3 regions of the Blautia sp. HCP3S3_C4 genome follow, and region 3 is predicted to be linked to each of the others. Evidence: a T-box and tRNA genes for the amino acid it is inferred to sense, from the RefSeq annotation. Region 3 holds a T-box; the other regions hold tRNA genes.
What was found. A T-box is a leader RNA that pairs with one kind of tRNA and senses whether it is charged. The one in region 3 lies ahead of thrS (threonine--tRNA ligase), so its partner is inferred to be a tRNA-Thr.
Positions count from the first base shown of each region.

Region 1: it has a tRNA-Thr gene. The T-box ahead of thrS (threonine--tRNA ligase) is inferred to sense a tRNA for this amino acid. The anticodon was not compared.
Region 2: it has a tRNA-Thr gene. The T-box ahead of thrS (threonine--tRNA ligase) is inferred to sense a tRNA for this amino acid. The anticodon was not compared.

Region 1 is NZ_JBQHWF010000004.1:75,382-81,056, forward strand. Features, by position in the region: gene ACTNC6_RS05410 (hypothetical protein) at 1-462, opposite strand, end outside; gene ACTNC6_RS05415 (NAD-dependent epimerase/dehydratase family protein) at 675-2,783, opposite strand; tRNA gene ACTNC6_RS05420 (tRNA-Thr) at 2,961-3,033, opposite strand; gene glgB (1,4-alpha-glucan branching enzyme) at 3,094-5,403, opposite strand; gene ACTNC6_RS05430 (carbohydrate kinase family protein) at 5,659-5,675, shown strand, end outside.
Region 2 is NZ_JBQHWF010000011.1:82,245-87,919, forward strand. Features, by position in the region: gene ispF (2-C-methyl-D-erythritol 2,4-cyclodiphosphate synthase) at 1-59, shown strand, start outside; gene cysS (cysteine--tRNA ligase) at 87-1,496, shown strand; gene ACTNC6_RS11100 (Mini-ribonuclease 3) at 1,481-1,960, shown strand; gene rlmB (23S rRNA (guanosine(2251)-2'-O)-methyltransferase RlmB) at 1,957-2,694, shown strand; gene sigH (RNA polymerase sporulation sigma factor SigH) at 2,775-3,377, shown strand; tRNA gene ACTNC6_RS11115 (tRNA-Thr) at 3,484-3,555, shown strand; gene ACTNC6_RS11120 (Uma2 family endonuclease) at 4,588-5,097, opposite strand; gene ACTNC6_RS11125 (glutamine--tRNA ligase/YqeY domain fusion protein) at 5,349-5,675, shown strand, end outside.
Region 3 is NZ_JBQHWF010000003.1:172,889-178,563, reverse strand. Features, by position in the region: gene ACTNC6_RS04420 (DUF5717 family protein) at 1-1,094, opposite strand, end outside; gene ACTNC6_RS04415 (transglutaminase domain-containing protein) at 1,290-2,099, shown strand; gene ACTNC6_RS04410 (aldo/keto reductase) at 2,216-2,959, opposite strand; T-box leader at 3,073-3,291, shown strand; gene thrS (threonine--tRNA ligase) at 3,440-5,401, shown strand; partial or broken gene ACTNC6_RS04400 (MATE family efflux transporter) at 5,506-5,675, shown strand, end outside.

The sequences.
Region 1 (5,675 bases), on a different contig from region 3:
ATTCTCAGTCAGACATACATATGTATGAAGATCTTCTTTAAATTTCAGTTTTTTCTTCAGAAGTTTTATATATTGATTTCTTTGCACCAGTTCCATCTGTCCTTCCAGAAGTCCCTGAGATAAATACTCCTGAAGGAAATCACAGTACTCTGAAATAAGCTGTTGATTTTCCGGTTCTTTTACATATCTGTATTCTATCTTCTGCAGTCTGCTTTCATATTCCTTAGACAGCTCTACCATTCCTGTGATCGCATAATGCACAACCTCTACATCGTCATTCATCCTTGCCTGTTTAAGCATATCGATGTAATTCTCCGGATCATCATTCAATACATTCATAATCAGATCACGCCTCATAGCGGCCTCATCAATAAGAAGCACTTCCTCCAGTGGCACAATATTTCTGTCACTTTCTTCTTTCGGTGCTATAATGCTCCTGTAAATTTCTTCATTGATCTTCATTTTTTCTATTCCAATTTCACGCTTTTTATCCTGGTGAAAAAATATCTGGAAATGCAGAAGCAATACACAGATCATACCCCATACCGGTACAAAGATCACAGGTAATATGAGATACCTCTTCACCTTCAGTAAATGGGAGTTTATTCCTGTCCATACTAAAACACAACAGATAATATGGAATATAATAAAAACAACCCCTGTTATATTCTGTATCATTCTTCAGCTACCCTGCTTTCGTTACGGGTGTCAATCACTCTGCAATGAAGTCCGTTCTTTTCGAGCCTTTCAATTACTATCGGTAACATGGCATCATCCACCTGTGACAGGATCAGATAAAGTTGTCCATCCTCCGATATTCCCAGTATGTCATTCTCTCTGATTTTATTTTTTAATATCCTGTCTGTTTCCTCCAGTGTCATTTCCGGATTTTCAATCTGCAGCAGAGCATATGATCCTATTTTCTGTTCTTTTATGGAATGAAATAACTTCAGCCTTTCCATAAAATACTCTGTTTTTAATATATGAGTTCCTTCCAGATATTCCCTGTCTCTGACTGCTTCCTGATATTCCAGTGCACGCAGCAGAGAGACTTCTACCAGACCGCATAAAATTTTGATAAGATTCAGATAATACAATGTCATCTGACTACTGGCTGCATCCTGAATAAATACCAGCATTACAAGTTCTCCATTTCTCTTTATCCCTGCGATATATGCCGGATATCCGGCAAGCAGTTCCCTGTTTCTCCAGACCTCACCCTTTTCCAGCGTTTCTACCGCATTCTGATACTCTTCAATCCTTATAGAATTCGGCATTTTTCTGCGAATTTCAGGTGATGACACTTCCATCCTCCCAAAACGTTTCCATGAATCCAGTGAATAAAGTACAATTGTATGATTTTCCAGAACATCTTCCATTACCCTTATGGTTTCCATAAACAGTTTCTGAGGCTGTATCACATCCAGCTTTCTTGTTATATCAAAAATTTTTCCAAAGCTGTCCCTGCTTCCGAGAATCTGCTTCTTATATTGTCTTTTATCCTGAAGGGTCTCCTGATACATTTCCTGCATAAAGAAAAATTTTTCCTTGATCAGTCTGTTTTCTTTTGTTACAAATTCTATATCCTCTTTATTCTTCAGCCTTATATAACCACAGACAGCACCTGCGGCAAAATAAAAAATAAATGGAATCCAGTTGGAAGCCTCATAAAACAAAGTATATATGTTTACATTCTCCTGCCTGTATGCTGCAATCAAAGAACAAGTTTCCAACGCAGCTGCTGATATTCCATAATTAATTCCATAAAGACTTCCCATGAATACAATAAATACAAGTCTCAGGTCAATCATTTTAAACTGAGCATAGGTTCCTGTATATCTGTTTAGAAATTCAAATAAAATAAATCCTGAGATCAATTCCAGAATGTGGACCACCAAAGTATTTTTCGATATCCAATTCCTGATATTTGCAAAATGCCCGGAATCTGAATCTGATAATTTTTTATACTCCTGATACATCCCGGGAATATCTTCAAAAACAGATATCTTTGGAAACCACCCATATTCCTGTCTTATAATCTGATCATCCGGCTGTACTTTATAAATCTGACCGCTGTTCTGATATCTTATATCCAGTTTACCGGGAATTGTCTTTCTGATTTCTTTTTCCAGATCACTGAAATTCTGCCTGAAACAATCCGGAACATTCAGACAGCGTTCTTTTCCCCAATTGTCATATACTTTATAAAGCAGTTCTGCCAGATCATCCATACATAGAAAATAAATATTTTGTTCCGGTGATTCCTCAAAAACAATTTTTCCGCTTTCTTCTGCCTCTGTAAACAGCTTATAAAAAAAGTCCTGTGTGTATACCGCTGAATATAAATGAGGAATTCTCAGAATCTTGGTGTTTATCTGATACATATTTCCATATTCCATAACTACATTTTCTGCTGCGGATACCAGAAGTGTTTTCCCACTTGTAATATTATAAATGCTCTCCTGCCCGGTCAGATACAACATCATTATTTCCTTATTCTTTTTGCATAACTGAAGTATCTGTCTCAGTTGTTCCAGTTCTCCGGTCATCCTTCCATGCATGGTCAGATAATTGGAAAAATAAATAATTCTTTCAAACTCATATGTTTCGAAAATCTCTTTCAGTTCTTTCTCATCTTTTATGAACGGACAAGATAATATATTCTTTTTTCGATTTGATTTCAGCATCTCATTTCCCAGTACAACTACATCACATTCAGGAAATGATTCTTCTATAAAAGTTTCTGTTACATATCCTGTATTTCCTGCCAACAATACTTCCATATTTATTCACCTCAATAAAGTGAAGTATAACAAAGTTATTTCTTCTTTTCAATATCAGTATCAACGCCTTTTTTGACATAATCACAACCGCCGGCTTAGCAGGTGATTATTTGTTTGCCCTAACAAAAAAAGCTCCAAATCCTCAATTCATAAGGATTCAGAGCTATTTGAACATCAAGCTGAAAATGAGACTTGAACTCACGACCCCTTCATTACGAGTGAAGTGCTCTACCGACTGAGCTATTTCAGCTTATGCTGTCATCTGTCAGAAAATAACGGTTCCGACAGCCACAGCATTTAGTTTATAATATTATTTATTTTCTGTCAAGTCCTTTTTAGCTGGTTTTTGGGGTGTGGTCTTTGTCACCTTTGGCGCTTCTTTTGGTGCTCTTTTTGTCACTTTTTTTGTCGCCGGTTTTACTACCGTCTTTACATCAGCTTTTGTTTTCGCTGCAGCCTTACGTACAGTTCTCGCCTTGGTAATCGACTTCTTGATCTGACCTTCTGCTGCTTTCTCCTCTTTCGGCTCTTCTTCCGGTGTACAGGTAAAGATTGCCACCCCAAGTGCAGGAAGTTTCACTGTAATAGAATATTCTCTCTCATCGCACTCTGCCTTCTTCGCTACTTTCACTCTTCCATTAACTACACCTTCCCCGCCATATTTCTTATCATCACTGTTAAAGATTTCTTTATATTTACCGGCAAAAGGTACTCCAACCTGATAATTCTCGTAGGGGATTGCCGCGAAATTGCAGACAGCCAGAATAGTTTCTTCCGGTTTCTCTGTCTTTCTCATGAATGCGATCACATTCTCCTCATACTTCATCAGCTGAACCCATTCAAATCCATCATACTCGTCATCCATCTGATAAAGTGCCGGATGAGCCAGATACATATTATTAAGGTCTTTGACAAAAACTTCCAGTTCTTTTGGCATGTCTTTATCCGGCGCCATCATCTTGCATCCCGGGTGAAGCATCATATAGGCGTATGCTTCTCTGATCTGCGCACTCTTCTGTGCTTCTGTTCCCGGCAGTTTCTCTGCAAAATCCTTCAAAGTGCCAACATCCCTGGTGCCAAGGGTCAGAATATAATGTTCACAGTATGCATAAAGCAAAGAAACTGTCAGCTGATCATGGTAATTCTTTCTCTCAATGGGATCCTTACTCAGGTATTCCAGGAGATCTTTTGTCCATCCGCCACTCCATTTATAATCAAATCCAAGATGGTCATTTACCACACTGTCCGTCAGCTCCGGCCAGAGTCCGTCCTCCTGGGCAATAAGAAGGATACCAGGATTTCTCTGTTTGATCACAGAATTCAGATGTTTCAGAAATTCCAATGCATCCAGGTTCTCATTTGTGCCATATATATTTGGTGTCCACACTCCAGGATTTCTGCCATAATCCAGGTACAGCATAGCATCTACATCATCCATGCGCAGACCGTCCACATGATAAACCTCTGTCCAGAAACATGCATTGGCAATCAGAAAATCCTTCACCATAGGACTGGCATAATTGTAGAGCAGTGTTCCCCAGAATGGATGAACCGCTTCTGCAGGATTCTGTTTTTCATAAAGAGGTGTTCCATCAAATCTCTCCAGCCCGGAAGCATACCGTGGAAACTGTGCAGGTGTCCAGTCCAGGATCACACCGATTCCTGCCTGATGCAATTCATCCACCAGCTTCTGAAAATCCTTGGGTGTCCCAAATCTGGAAGTCGGTGCATAATAACCATAAGTAGAATATCCTCCTGTAATATCATCCAGATATTCCATCACCGGATGCAGTTCTACATGAGTATAATCCTCCTCTGCCAGAAACTCCACCAGTTCCTCTCCCGTCTTCCATTCCTCCAGAGATGTTTCATATATAGAAACCGGCTGTTTCCTGTCATCAAATCTGGAACGTTCTTTCATCCAGTCTCCATCGTTCCATTGAAAATCACTTACATCTGATACCACAGATGCTCCCTCAGGATCATGGTCTGCGCTGTTCCCATAAGGATCGGCCTTTAGCAGAACTTCGCCGCCTTTAACTTTAATTTCATATTTATAATGTGTTCCGACTTCTACTCCGGGTACAAACAGTTCAAAGATACCGGACATTGGCATACGGTGCATGATGGTTGCACGGCCAATCCATTCATTGAAATCCCCGGCAATATTCACGCTAATAGCATTGGGAGCCCAGACAGCAAACAAAGTTCCCTTTACTCCATTAATCTCCATGGGATGTGCTCCAAGTTTTTTATATGCCTCATAATAAACGCCTGCACAGAACTGCTTTTCTTCTTCCTCTGTGATCTGGCATGGAAAAGCATAAGGATCATAGCTTTCTGTCTCGATTTCACCTGTTTTTATAGAAAATTTATATTTCGGCACCTTATGCACAGGAAGCAATACTGCAAAATATCCTGCCTCATCTTCCTTTTCACAGACATAAGTTTTATTTTCACTTATTACACTTACCCCATCTGCGCCCGGAAAAAATCCCTGGATCAGGACACCATCTGGCGTGATCCTTGGTCCCATTACATCTCTGGGCGCTGTTTCCTCTCCATACACAATAGCTTCAATTCTTGGCCAGTTCATATAACCGTATAGTTTTTCGTTCATAGCTAGGTTACCTCCCCTGTTGTCGAAATCAGATTATCTGTTACCATTCACTTTATTTTCATAACCAGGCTCAGGCAGAATATAAGAATATGTGAACAGTAATTCTATTCTTAGTTTAGCATTTTTGCACAAAAAAATAAAGGAAATTGTTTGACAAATTCCCGTTTCTGAGATAAATTTATGGTATCAAACCATAAAAAGGATCCTGTTCCGGATACCGGGATTCTTTTTTCTACTATAAGGAGGATTCAAATAATGGGAAACAAAGCCTT
Region 2 (5,675 bases), on a different contig from region 3:
GAGAAGAAGGAATTGCATCTCAGGCGATCTGTCTTCTTAATGAAAGAAAAGAGAGTTAATGATAGAGAAAACTGGAGGAATAAAACATGAAACTTTTTAACACACTGACACGTAGAAAAGAAGAATTTGTACCTCTTGAAGAGGGAAAAGTTCGTATGTATGTCTGCGGTCCGACTGTATACAACCTGATCCATATCGGAAATGCACGTCCGATGATCATCTTCGATACCGTACGCCGATATATGGAATACAAAGGATATGAAGTAAACTATGTTTCCAATTTTACAGACGTAGATGACAAGATCATCAAGAAAGCAATTGAAGAGGGCGTAAGCGCACAGGAAATTTCCGAGCGTTATATTGCAGAGTGTAAGAAAGATATGGATGGCATGAATGTAAAACCTGCCACAACCAATCCACAGGCAACACAGGAAATCGACGGAATGATCAGTATGATCCAGACTCTGGTTGATAAGGGATATGCTTATCCGGCAGCAGACGGTACTGTTTATTTCAGAGTTAAGAAGTTCAAAGAATATGGCAAACTTTCGCACAAGAACCTGGATGATCTGCAGTCCGGCTTCCGTTCTCTGCAGGTATCCGGTGAAGACCAGAAAGAAGATCCACTGGATTTTGTTCTCTGGAAACCGAAGAAAGAGGGAGAACCATCCTGGCCTTCACCATGGTGTGACGGACGTCCGGGATGGCATATTGAGTGTTCTGTTATGGCGAAAAAATACCTTGGTGATGAGATTGATATCCATGCAGGCGGAGAAGACCTGATCTTTCCTCACCATGAAAACGAGATTGCACAGAGTGAATGCTGCAACGACAAAATCTTTGCAAAATACTGGATGCACAATGCATTCTTAAATATTGATAACAGAAAAATGTCCAAGTCTCTTGGAAACTTCCGTACTGTTCGCGAGATCAGTGAACAGTATGACCTGCAGGTGCTTCGTTTCTTCATGCTGAACGCACATTACAGAAGTCCGCTGAATTTCAGCGCAGATCTGATGGAAGCTGCAAAGAATGCATTAGAACGTATCACAGATGCAGCAGCAAACTTAAAGGACAGAAAAGCAGCAGCACAGACAGAAACTGCAACAGATGTAGAGAAAGAACTGCTTGCACAGGCACAGGAATTCGTAAAGAAATTTGAAGAAGCTATGGATGATGATTTCAACACAGCAGATGCACTGGCAGCCATTTTTGAATTGGTTAAATTTGCAAATACAAATGTATCAGAGGCAAGTTCCACAGAATTTGCAGGAGCACTTCTTGACACAATGGTGAAATTATGCGATGTACTTGGTCTGAAGGCTGTGAAAACAGAAGAAATCCTTGATAAAGAAATCGAAGACCTGATCGCAGAGCGTCAGGAAGCAAGAAAAGCAAAGAATTTCGCAAGAGCAGATGAGATCAGAGATGAGCTTCTGGCTAAGGGAATCATCCTTAAGGATACCCGCGAGGGAGTAAAATGGAAACGAGCTTAAATGATATGAGTGAAACAAACGGACTTAATGAAGAGAATTTGAGTAGTTTGAAAGGCATGCTTCATCAGTTGTTTCATTTGGAAGATAAAGACTTGCGAACCTATTCTCCGCTGACATTGGCGTATATCGGAGATGGCGTCTATGAACTGGTAATCCGCACGATCCTTGTAAAAAAAGGCAATTGTCCGGTGAACCAGCTTCACAGAAAAGCCAGCAGTCTGGTTAAGGCAGGAACCCAGTCTTCCATGATGGAAGTGATTGAACCCATGCTCACAGAGGAGGAACACAGCGTTTACAGAAGAGGAAGGAATGCTCATTCTCCTACAATGGCCAAACATGCAACCATGGCAGACTACCGCAGGGCAACAGGGTTTGAAGCTCTGATGGGCTATTTATATTTAAAAGATGATTTCAGCAGGATCATAGAACTGGTCCGTGCAGGGATCGGAGAGGATAAGATATGAGTGAACAGATAGAAGGACGCAATGCGGTTCTGGAAGCCTTTCGTTCCGGCAAATGTGTAGATAAGCTTTTTATCCTGGACGGATGCCAGGACGGACCGGTCCGCACTATTGCCAGAGAGGCAAGAAAAAAAGATACGATTATTAACTATGTGGCAAAAGAACGTCTGGATCAGTTAAGCGAGACAGGCGCACATCAGGGCGTAATCGCTCAGGTGGCAGCCTATGAATATGCAAGTGTAGAAGATATTCTTGCGAAGGCAAAGGAAAAAGGAGAAGATCCCTTTATCTTTATCCTGGATAATATTGAGGATCCTCATAATCTTGGTGCGATCATCCGTACAGCAAACCTTGCAGGTGCACATGGGGTGATTATTCCCAAGAGAAGAGCAGTTGGCCTGACTTCCACAGTTGCCAAGACTTCAGCAGGTGCATTAAACTATACACCTGTTGCAAAAGTTACCAATCTGGGACATACCATCGATGAACTGAAAGAACAGGGCATGTGGTTCGTATGTGCAGATATGGGCGGTGAAACCATGTACAATCTTAACCTGACAGGTCCGATCGGCGTAGTGATCGGCAATGAAGGTGAAGGTGTAAGCAGACTGATCCGTGAGAAGTGTGATTTCGTGGCATCTATTCCTATGAAGGGTGACATTGATTCCCTCAATGCATCTGTGGCAGCCGGAGTACTTGGATATGAGATTGTACGTCAGAGACTGCAGAAGAAATAAAATTATTCCACAATATTGTTATGTTATAAGAAGCCCTCTGGGCGAATGATAGAGATTTTCAGAAAAACGGAAGGGTTAAATTGATGAAACAGTATGACGGAATTAAAGATGAAGAATTAATTTCCCATTTCAAAAACGGGGAATCAGAAATCCTCGACTATCTGATGGAAAAATACAAGAACATGGTCCGCAAGAAAGCAAGGACCATGTTCCTGATAGGTGGGGAGAACGATGATTTGATACAGGAAGGTATGATCGGACTGTTTAAGGCAGTCCGCGATTACCAGCCGGACAGAGATGCTGCATTTCAGACCTTTGCCAGTATATGTGTGGACAGACAGATCTACAACGCCATCCAGAGTTCCAACAGGCAGAAACACCAGCCGCTGAATTCCTATATTTCTCTCAGCGAACAGGATGGGGAAAATGAAGAACATCTTGGAGATAACTGGGGAGAGAACCCGGAGTCTATTATTATTGACCAGGAGAATGTCCAGGATCTGGAGCAGGAGATAACAGCAACGTTAAGTCCAATGGAGAACCAGGTTCTTGAATATTATCTGGCAGGAAACGGATACGGAGAGATTGCCCGGATCATGGGAAAAACACCCAAGTCCATAGATAATGCATTACAGCGCATCCGAACCAAAATCAGAGAGCAGTTGGAGCAATATCAAAAATAGAAAGATATCAGTATAAAATAAAAATCAAAAAGTTAAAAAATAGGGATTGACAATACAAACAAGTTCTGGTAATATATTCAACTGTGAGCGGTAAATCCGACACAATGCTGATGTGGCTCAGAGGTAGAGCACTTCCTTGGTAAGGAAGGGGTCACGGGTTCAATTCCCGTCATCAGCTTGCTAAGAATGGCTTATTTACTGGGTTTGTGAGGTGCCAGTAAATCAAAGTTACTCAAAAAGTTACTCAAGATAATCAGGACATAGGTTCTGATTATTTTTTTGTGCAATTTGCAGTTCCGGGATACTGCTCAGAATTGCAGTTTTTGTACTGAGACTCTTCCTATTCCTGAAATAATGATTTTAGGATGATATACTCGAATAAACCCAGTATTATTTTATAAACTTCTAAGAACTGTTTGTACTTCCAGAATGACAAGAGATATGTTATACTTACAGTGTTGTCCAACCGATACCCGGCAACACTAACCTGGCAGTTTCTTGTCTGCCATAAAAAATAAGAAGAAGCCCCCAGTATTCGCACTACTGAGGGCTTCATTCTTTTTGTCTACATGGACTTGCTATTTCTTTTCGCCTACTGGCATTATAGCATATGCAGATCAGGAAATCAATATGCAAGTGATTCTGAAACATTCTGAAACAAATAAAAAAGAGTAAACTATCTCCCTGGTTTATGCCTTATTTTTCAAAAATGGCTCAGTTGATAGGTTTATTCTTTTTAGCAGTCTGCATCCATGTCTATTGCTGGTGTACCGACAAGTTGATTTCTCGAACAATCTTGCGTCTAAATTTCTTATTTCCGCGTTGTCGTCGGTCACCGTAGCCACCGCTACGCCTCCTTCCTCCGCCTTGAAATAAGAAAATTTATCCTGCAAGATTGTTTCAAGAATCAACTTGTCGGCACACTAGTACATCGTTTCGTAAATAACTATACCAATCGCGTAGGATGCGGATTCGAGTGTGCTGGTATAAAAACGCAGGCGTAGCGGGCTACGCTGAGGCTTTTAGACCTGTGCAATCGGATTCGCAGACAAGTGAGTGGTATAGTTATTTCGAAAACGATGTACTAGTTTTGCAATGGAATGCGAAAAGGAATCGAAGGGAGCGTATTTATATTTCCTATGATTCTACGAAACAGAAGAAACGTATTATCAAAAAAGAGCAGATGCAGCAGCACCTACTCTTTGTAGTGTTAATATTCACCAATGTCGAACAGCTCGTCAAAGGTTATCTTCAGATTCGGAAACATAACCAGATGTAAATCTTCTTTATTCTGGGCTGTGACAGTCTTATAAAGATACGGATAACCAGTGCCATCTTCTTTGAAATCGAAGAGATAAATCTCTACAGATTTTTTTCTCCAGTCAACGATCCAATACTCAGAGACGCCGACCTTGCAATAAATATCCATCTTTTCATGTCGATCATATTCTTCTGTGGCATTGGACAAAACTTCCATCACAAAGCGGGGAATGCCAGTGAAAGAAATGTTCTTACGGTCTCTCAGGTTACAGATGATTGATACGTCAGGAATGATTACTTTATCATCATTTTCACGCCATTCATACTGAACACCATCACCAAAGACACGACATAAGCTGTCTTTGATTTGGCTGCCGATCTTGATAACAAAGTTATTGATAACCATAGAATGTTCCAGGTAAGTTTTACTTAAATCTTCAATTGGTAGTGCATTACTCATATTGCCGCACCTCCTTGATATGTTGATATAATTATAATATTTTGCAAGATGTTAGTCAAGGATATGAGCTGCTGAAAGAGAGTGCAGATGAGTCTGAGAAATATAAGGCCTGTCACTGTTGTGTAAACGGTTGACAGATGGAATTTCCAATGATAATATAAATTCATTCGACATAAAAAATATTCAGTTGTATTTTTTATATATAGATGTGTGAAAAAACAGTATAAAATACGACAACAGGAGGGAAAAAGATGGAGAACGAAACAGTTTCCAAAAATTTTATTGAGAATATCATTGATAAAGATTTAGCAGAAGGTGTTTATGACACCGTGCATACGCGTTTCCCGCCGGAACCGAATGGATATCTTCATATCGGTCATGCGAAATCTATTCTTTTAAACTATGGTCTTGCACAGGAATATAACGGCAAGTTCAACATGCGTTTTGATGATACAAACCCGACCAAAGAAAAGAGTGAGTTTGTAGAATCCATCAAGGCAGATATCAAATGGCTTGGCGCAGACTGGGAAGACAGACTGTTTTTTGCATCTGATTATTTCGGACAGATGTATGAAGCA
Region 3 (5,675 bases):
ATTTCCTTTGCCTGTTCTTCTTCTCCCCCCACATGGCAGAGATATGCCTCATACATCTGATATTTTGGATAATTACAGCCTTCTTCCTGAAGCTGGTTCAACAGAAAACGGCTGCTGCTGATCCAGGTGCCCTGCTCCATTTTTCCGCAGGAATATTCCATAAAATCTTTCATTAAAGAAAAAACCTGCTGTTTCTCATGAAGGCTGGTCTTCAGCTGTACCTTAGGACCGCCGGATGCTGTAATTCTGTAAACCAGCTCCTGATAAGGGCTTTTTACATGAATTTCCCCGTACTGCCGTCCCTTCTGTAAAGCTTCTTTGTGGATCACATACTCAACCTGATAATATCCACCGATAAAGTCCTCATCTGTGACTACATACTTCGGCACTTCCAGAAAATCTCCTCTTGCCTCAATGTCCAGTCTTAAATGTCCCCAACCATCCTTATGTACAGGAAAAGACTCTCTCACAGTTTCTGTAATTTCATAAAAACTGTTATGATCAAATTTTAATTCCATGTTTACCGGTTTCTTCCGTCCGGTTCCCACAAGAAACTCCTCAAGATTCTGATAAGTTACAGGCTGTCTGGAAAGCCCCTTATAAAGAGCCAGTTCCTTTGTCCCTGCATTTTTCAGAAGTCTTGGAAATCCAGGATCTGTAAAAAGACGGTAGGCTTCTTTAAAATCCTCTTTTGCAATCTTTACAAAGGAATCCATATCCGTTACAGAACCTGCCACACTGTGCATCTCTTCCTTTTCAGCCTGGATCACAAAGGGAATTCTGTACTCTCCTACATTGGTGGTAAAGCACAGCCAGCCCTCATGTCTGTCACCCGGATTCATTCCTACACCATCCACCCCGTACTGCAGACGTATTGTAGTCCCCGTGAACTGATCTGTTCCCGGAACAACCCGCCTGTTGGAAGATGTAATATATCCACAGATCCTCTGGTTATCTTCTGTCCCGAAATACAGTTCTCCCCTGTATACATCTCCGGCTTTCAGTGTCACTTCAATTTTCTCTTTTGAAAAAAGAAGTCCCGGCTGCTCATATCTGAATTTTCCACTTAAGAGTTCTTCTATCGTCTTTTTCAAGTTGTTCACCTATATTTCCCTGTTCATCATAATTTATCACTGTCAAATAACCTTATCTGTTTATTATACACCACAACCGCAACCTGTGCAATATTTGGCTTGACCGGATGTTTTTAACCTTGCGAACACCTATCATTTCTAATATACTGATACTATAATATCAAGGTCAAAAGACCAGAAAACAGGAGGTGCTCTATGAACAAGAAAAAGTCTTTGCTTTGTCCCTGCATTGTGTTTGCATTTCTCTTTGCCTGTATAATGTTTTCCACCTTTGCCTATGCCAAAGCTGCTCCATGCAATAAATTTGAAAAAAAGGCCAGTGGAAATGTTTATTATTACGACAAAACCGGCAAACGGGTAACAGGTCTTGTCACGATCAAGGGGAAAAAGTACTATTTTGACAGCAAGGGTGTACAACAGAACGGCTGGCAGAAAATCAAGGGAAATTATTATTTCTTCCGGATCAAAAACGGGGCTCAGGCATATATGGTCACCTCCGGAAAAGTCAATCAGATTTCTCTCGCCAAAAACGGAAAAGCCAGATACAACAGCCAGGAGCTGCGTAAATTAAATGTTATGGTATATGCCAATCAGCAAATGAGACAGATCACAAAGAGAAATATGTCCATGCCTGAGAAACTCTGGATTTGTTTTCAGAAAGCCGTCAGCTACAACTATGGTGGAGCAGGCAATGATTTTGCCTACCGTTCTGCTGCTGCCAACTGGGATGTGGGCTATGCTGAAGACATGTTTTACAGAGGCAGAGGCAATTGTTTTGCATTTGCATCCGCTTTTGCCTATCTGGCCAATGCAGTGGGCTATGAAGCCAGTGTAGTTTCCTCAGGCGGGCACGGATGGGCAGAAATCAAGGGGAAGGTTTGTGACCCTGACTGGGCAAAGGTTACCAGGAACATAAAGCTTTACTATCGTATGGATTATAGCCTCAGTGGAATAAACGGAATCCCCCGATATAAAAACAACCGGGCATATGTAAAAATCGTTTAACCGAATATCCACTTGACTCTTTATAAATATTTATCCCAGTACATTGTTTCGCAACAGAAAAATCCGGACAGTCTGCCAGACTTTGCCCGGATTTTTCATTTTCTGTACATATAAAATTACTCCCGATAGTCCTCTGCACGGAAAGGAATCTCAAAGGTTCCCATAGCGTCTTTTAAATCCTCTGTGTTTCGCGGTCCATACAGTGGCAGACACTGAAAATTCTGACAGGTCAGATACCCCAGCACAGCCTGGGTAACAGAAATCCTATACTTTTCCATCAGTTTACTAATGATTCTCATATTATTCAGATTACCTTCCGCATAGTACTCTGAATTTACCACTGCTTCCCGGCCAGCTGCCAGAAGTTTATGAAAAAATCCATTGCATGCTGCAGAATAGGGCATTGCCAGATTTTGTGGATTCTCTTCATGATATCTCTGCATTTCTTTATCCATGATCACCAGAGTATCATCTGCCATAGGTTTCATCCACGGCTCCCCAATATTATATAAAGCTTCGTTTGCCACAAATCCACGGCAGCCTTTAGACGCAGCATAGACATCTGCTTCTTTCATTCTGGCTGTCGTCCAGTTGGAGCAGGCATAATAGCGAATTTTTCCCTGCTTTCTGAAATCCTCCATAATATCGATCAGTTCACTGACCGGCACATCTTCGTTGTCTCTGTGATAAAAATAAATATCAATATAATCTGTTCCCAGCACACGCAGGGATTCTTCCAGGTCATATTTCAGGCAGCTTTCACTTACTCTGGATTTATGCATATCCGGATTCGGTCCTGTCATATCCGGATGTCCGCCTTTACTCACCAGAATAACATCTAATATGTGATGCTCCCTCAAAAATCAATCCCTTACTGTTCATTCCATACTGGCTGCGGCAATGGAATTTGTAATTTAGCAATTGACAAACCTATTTTTCAAGTTTATAATCAGTGGCAGAAAAGATAAGAAAGCTTAAAACGTTGAAGAGAAGAGTAAGCTGAGGAACGTTACAGAGAGAAATGCATTCCGGTGCAAGCATTTCATCGGGAAACAGCCGAAGACCACCTCTGAGTGACTTTAATACAGTCCGGTGATTCCGTTACCATCGAATGAAGTGGTTCTGAATTATTATTTTCAGTCATTCAGAACAACCGGGGTGGAACCGCGAGTAATAATATCTCGTCCCCTACAGTATTTAACCGTACTGTAGGGGATTTTTTTATTCTTTCTTTTCCCCCTTTGCAGTACAAAATACACTGAAAGATGCTCCTCACATCCAAACAGGCAGCCGGACATCTGACAGCATACAAAGAATATATAATAAAGGAGATAATGACCATGATCGTAACATTAAAAGACGGATCAAAAAAAGAATACGCTGAAGCAAAATCAGTCATCGACATTGCTTACGACATCAGCGAAGGCCTTGCACGTGCAGCCTGTGCAGGTGAAGTAAACGGAGAAGTCGTGGACTTAAGAACAGTTCTCGACAGTGACTGCGAATTAAACATCCTGACAGCAAAAGACGAAAAAGGACTTGCAGTTCTCCGTCACACAGCATCCCATGTACTTGCCCAGGCAGTGCAGACATTATATCCAGATGCAAAGGTTGCTATCGGACCTTCTATTGACACAGGATTCTACTATGATTTCGACTGCCCTCCATTCTCCCGTGATGACCTGGATGCAATCGAAAAAGAAATGAAAAAGATCATCAAAAAAGGCGCTAAGATCGAACGCTTCACAAAATCAAGAGAAGATGCCATCGCATACTTCCAAGAAAAAAATGAACCATATAAAGTCGAACTGGTTGAAGACCTTCCTGAAGGCTCCGAAATCTCTTTCTATTCCCAGGGAGACTGGACAGACCTCTGCGCAGGTCCTCACCTTATGAGCGTAAAAGGTGTAAAAGCATTCAAGCTTCTCTCCTCTTCCAGCGCTTACTGGAGAGGCAGCGAAAAGAACGCAATGCTCACACGTATCTACGGAACCGCTTATCCTTCCAAGGACGAACTGAAAGAACATCTGGAACAGATGGAAGAAGCAAAAAGACGTGACCACAACAAGCTTGGCCGTGAAATGAAAATTTTCACAACTGTAGACGTAATCGGACAGGGACTTCCGCTTATCATGCCAAACGGTGTGATCATGATGCAGGAGCTTCAACGCTGGATCGAAGACGAAGAAGCAAAACGCGGATATATCAGAACAAAAACTCCGTTAATGGCAAAGAGCGACCTTTACAAGATTTCCGGACACTGGGATCATTACAAAGACGGTATGTTCGTTCTCGGTGATGAGGAGACTGACAAGGAAGTATTTGCGCTTCGTCCTATGACATGCCCATTCCAGTACTATGTATACAAAGCAGAACAGCACAGCTATCGTGATCTGCCTCTTCGTTACGGCGAAACATCCACTCTGTTCCGTAATGAGGATTCCGGAGAAATGCACGGTCTGACACGTGTACGTCAGTTCACAATCTCCGAGGGGCATCTGATCGTAAGACCTGACCAGATGGTTAAAGAATTCAAAGACTGTATCGCACTTGCACAGTACTGCCTGCAGGTTCTCGGCGTGGAGGAAGACGTAACCTATCATCTTTCCAAATGGGATCCGAACAACAGAGAGAAATACATCGGTGATGCAGAAGTGTGGAATCAGACAGAAGCTCATATCCGCCAGATGCTTGAAGAACTGAACATTCCGTTTACAGAGGATGTTGGAGAGGCTGCTTTCTACGGACCTAAGGTTGATATCAACGCAAAGAACGTATACGGAAAAGAAGATACAATGATCACAATTCAGTGGGATGCTCTTCTTGCTGAACAGTTCGACATGTATTATATCGACGAAAACGGCGAAAAACAGCGTCCATACATCATCCATCGTACATCCATGGGATGCTATGAGAGAACACTGGCATGGCTCATTGAGAAATATGCAGGCATGTTCCCAACATGGCTCTGCCCGGAACAGGTTCGTGTAATCCCGATTTCCGAGAAATTCCACGACTATGCTGCCAAAGTTGAAGCTCAGTTAAAAGAAAACGGAATCCGCTGCTCTGTTGACCAGCGTTCCGAAAAGATGGGTTACAAGATCCGTGAAGCACGTCTTGCAAGAGTTCCATACATGCTCATTGTTGGTGCCAAAGAGGAAGAAGAAGGCAAGGTTTCTGTAAGAAGCCGTTATCTTGGCGACGAAGGAATGAAAGACCTTGGCGAATTCCTTGCATCCATCAAAGAAGAGATCAAAAATAAGACAATCCGCAAGATTGAGGTTCAGGAAGAAAATAAATAAAGCCTGATAGACCATCCCTCTGACTGTCACATATTCCGAAAACCGTTTATGTGGTACTGTCAGAGGGATTTTTCATAATATTATCAGACAGGAGGTTATCATCCATGCAGGATAACAAAAATTTTCTGGGCACAGAACCTGTTGGAAAGCTTCTTTTAAAGCTATCCATTCCAACAGTGATCGCCCAGCTTATCAACATGCTTTATAACATTGTAGACCGTATTTATATCGGCCACATCCCGGGGGAAGGCAGCCTGGCACTTCAGGTGTGGGA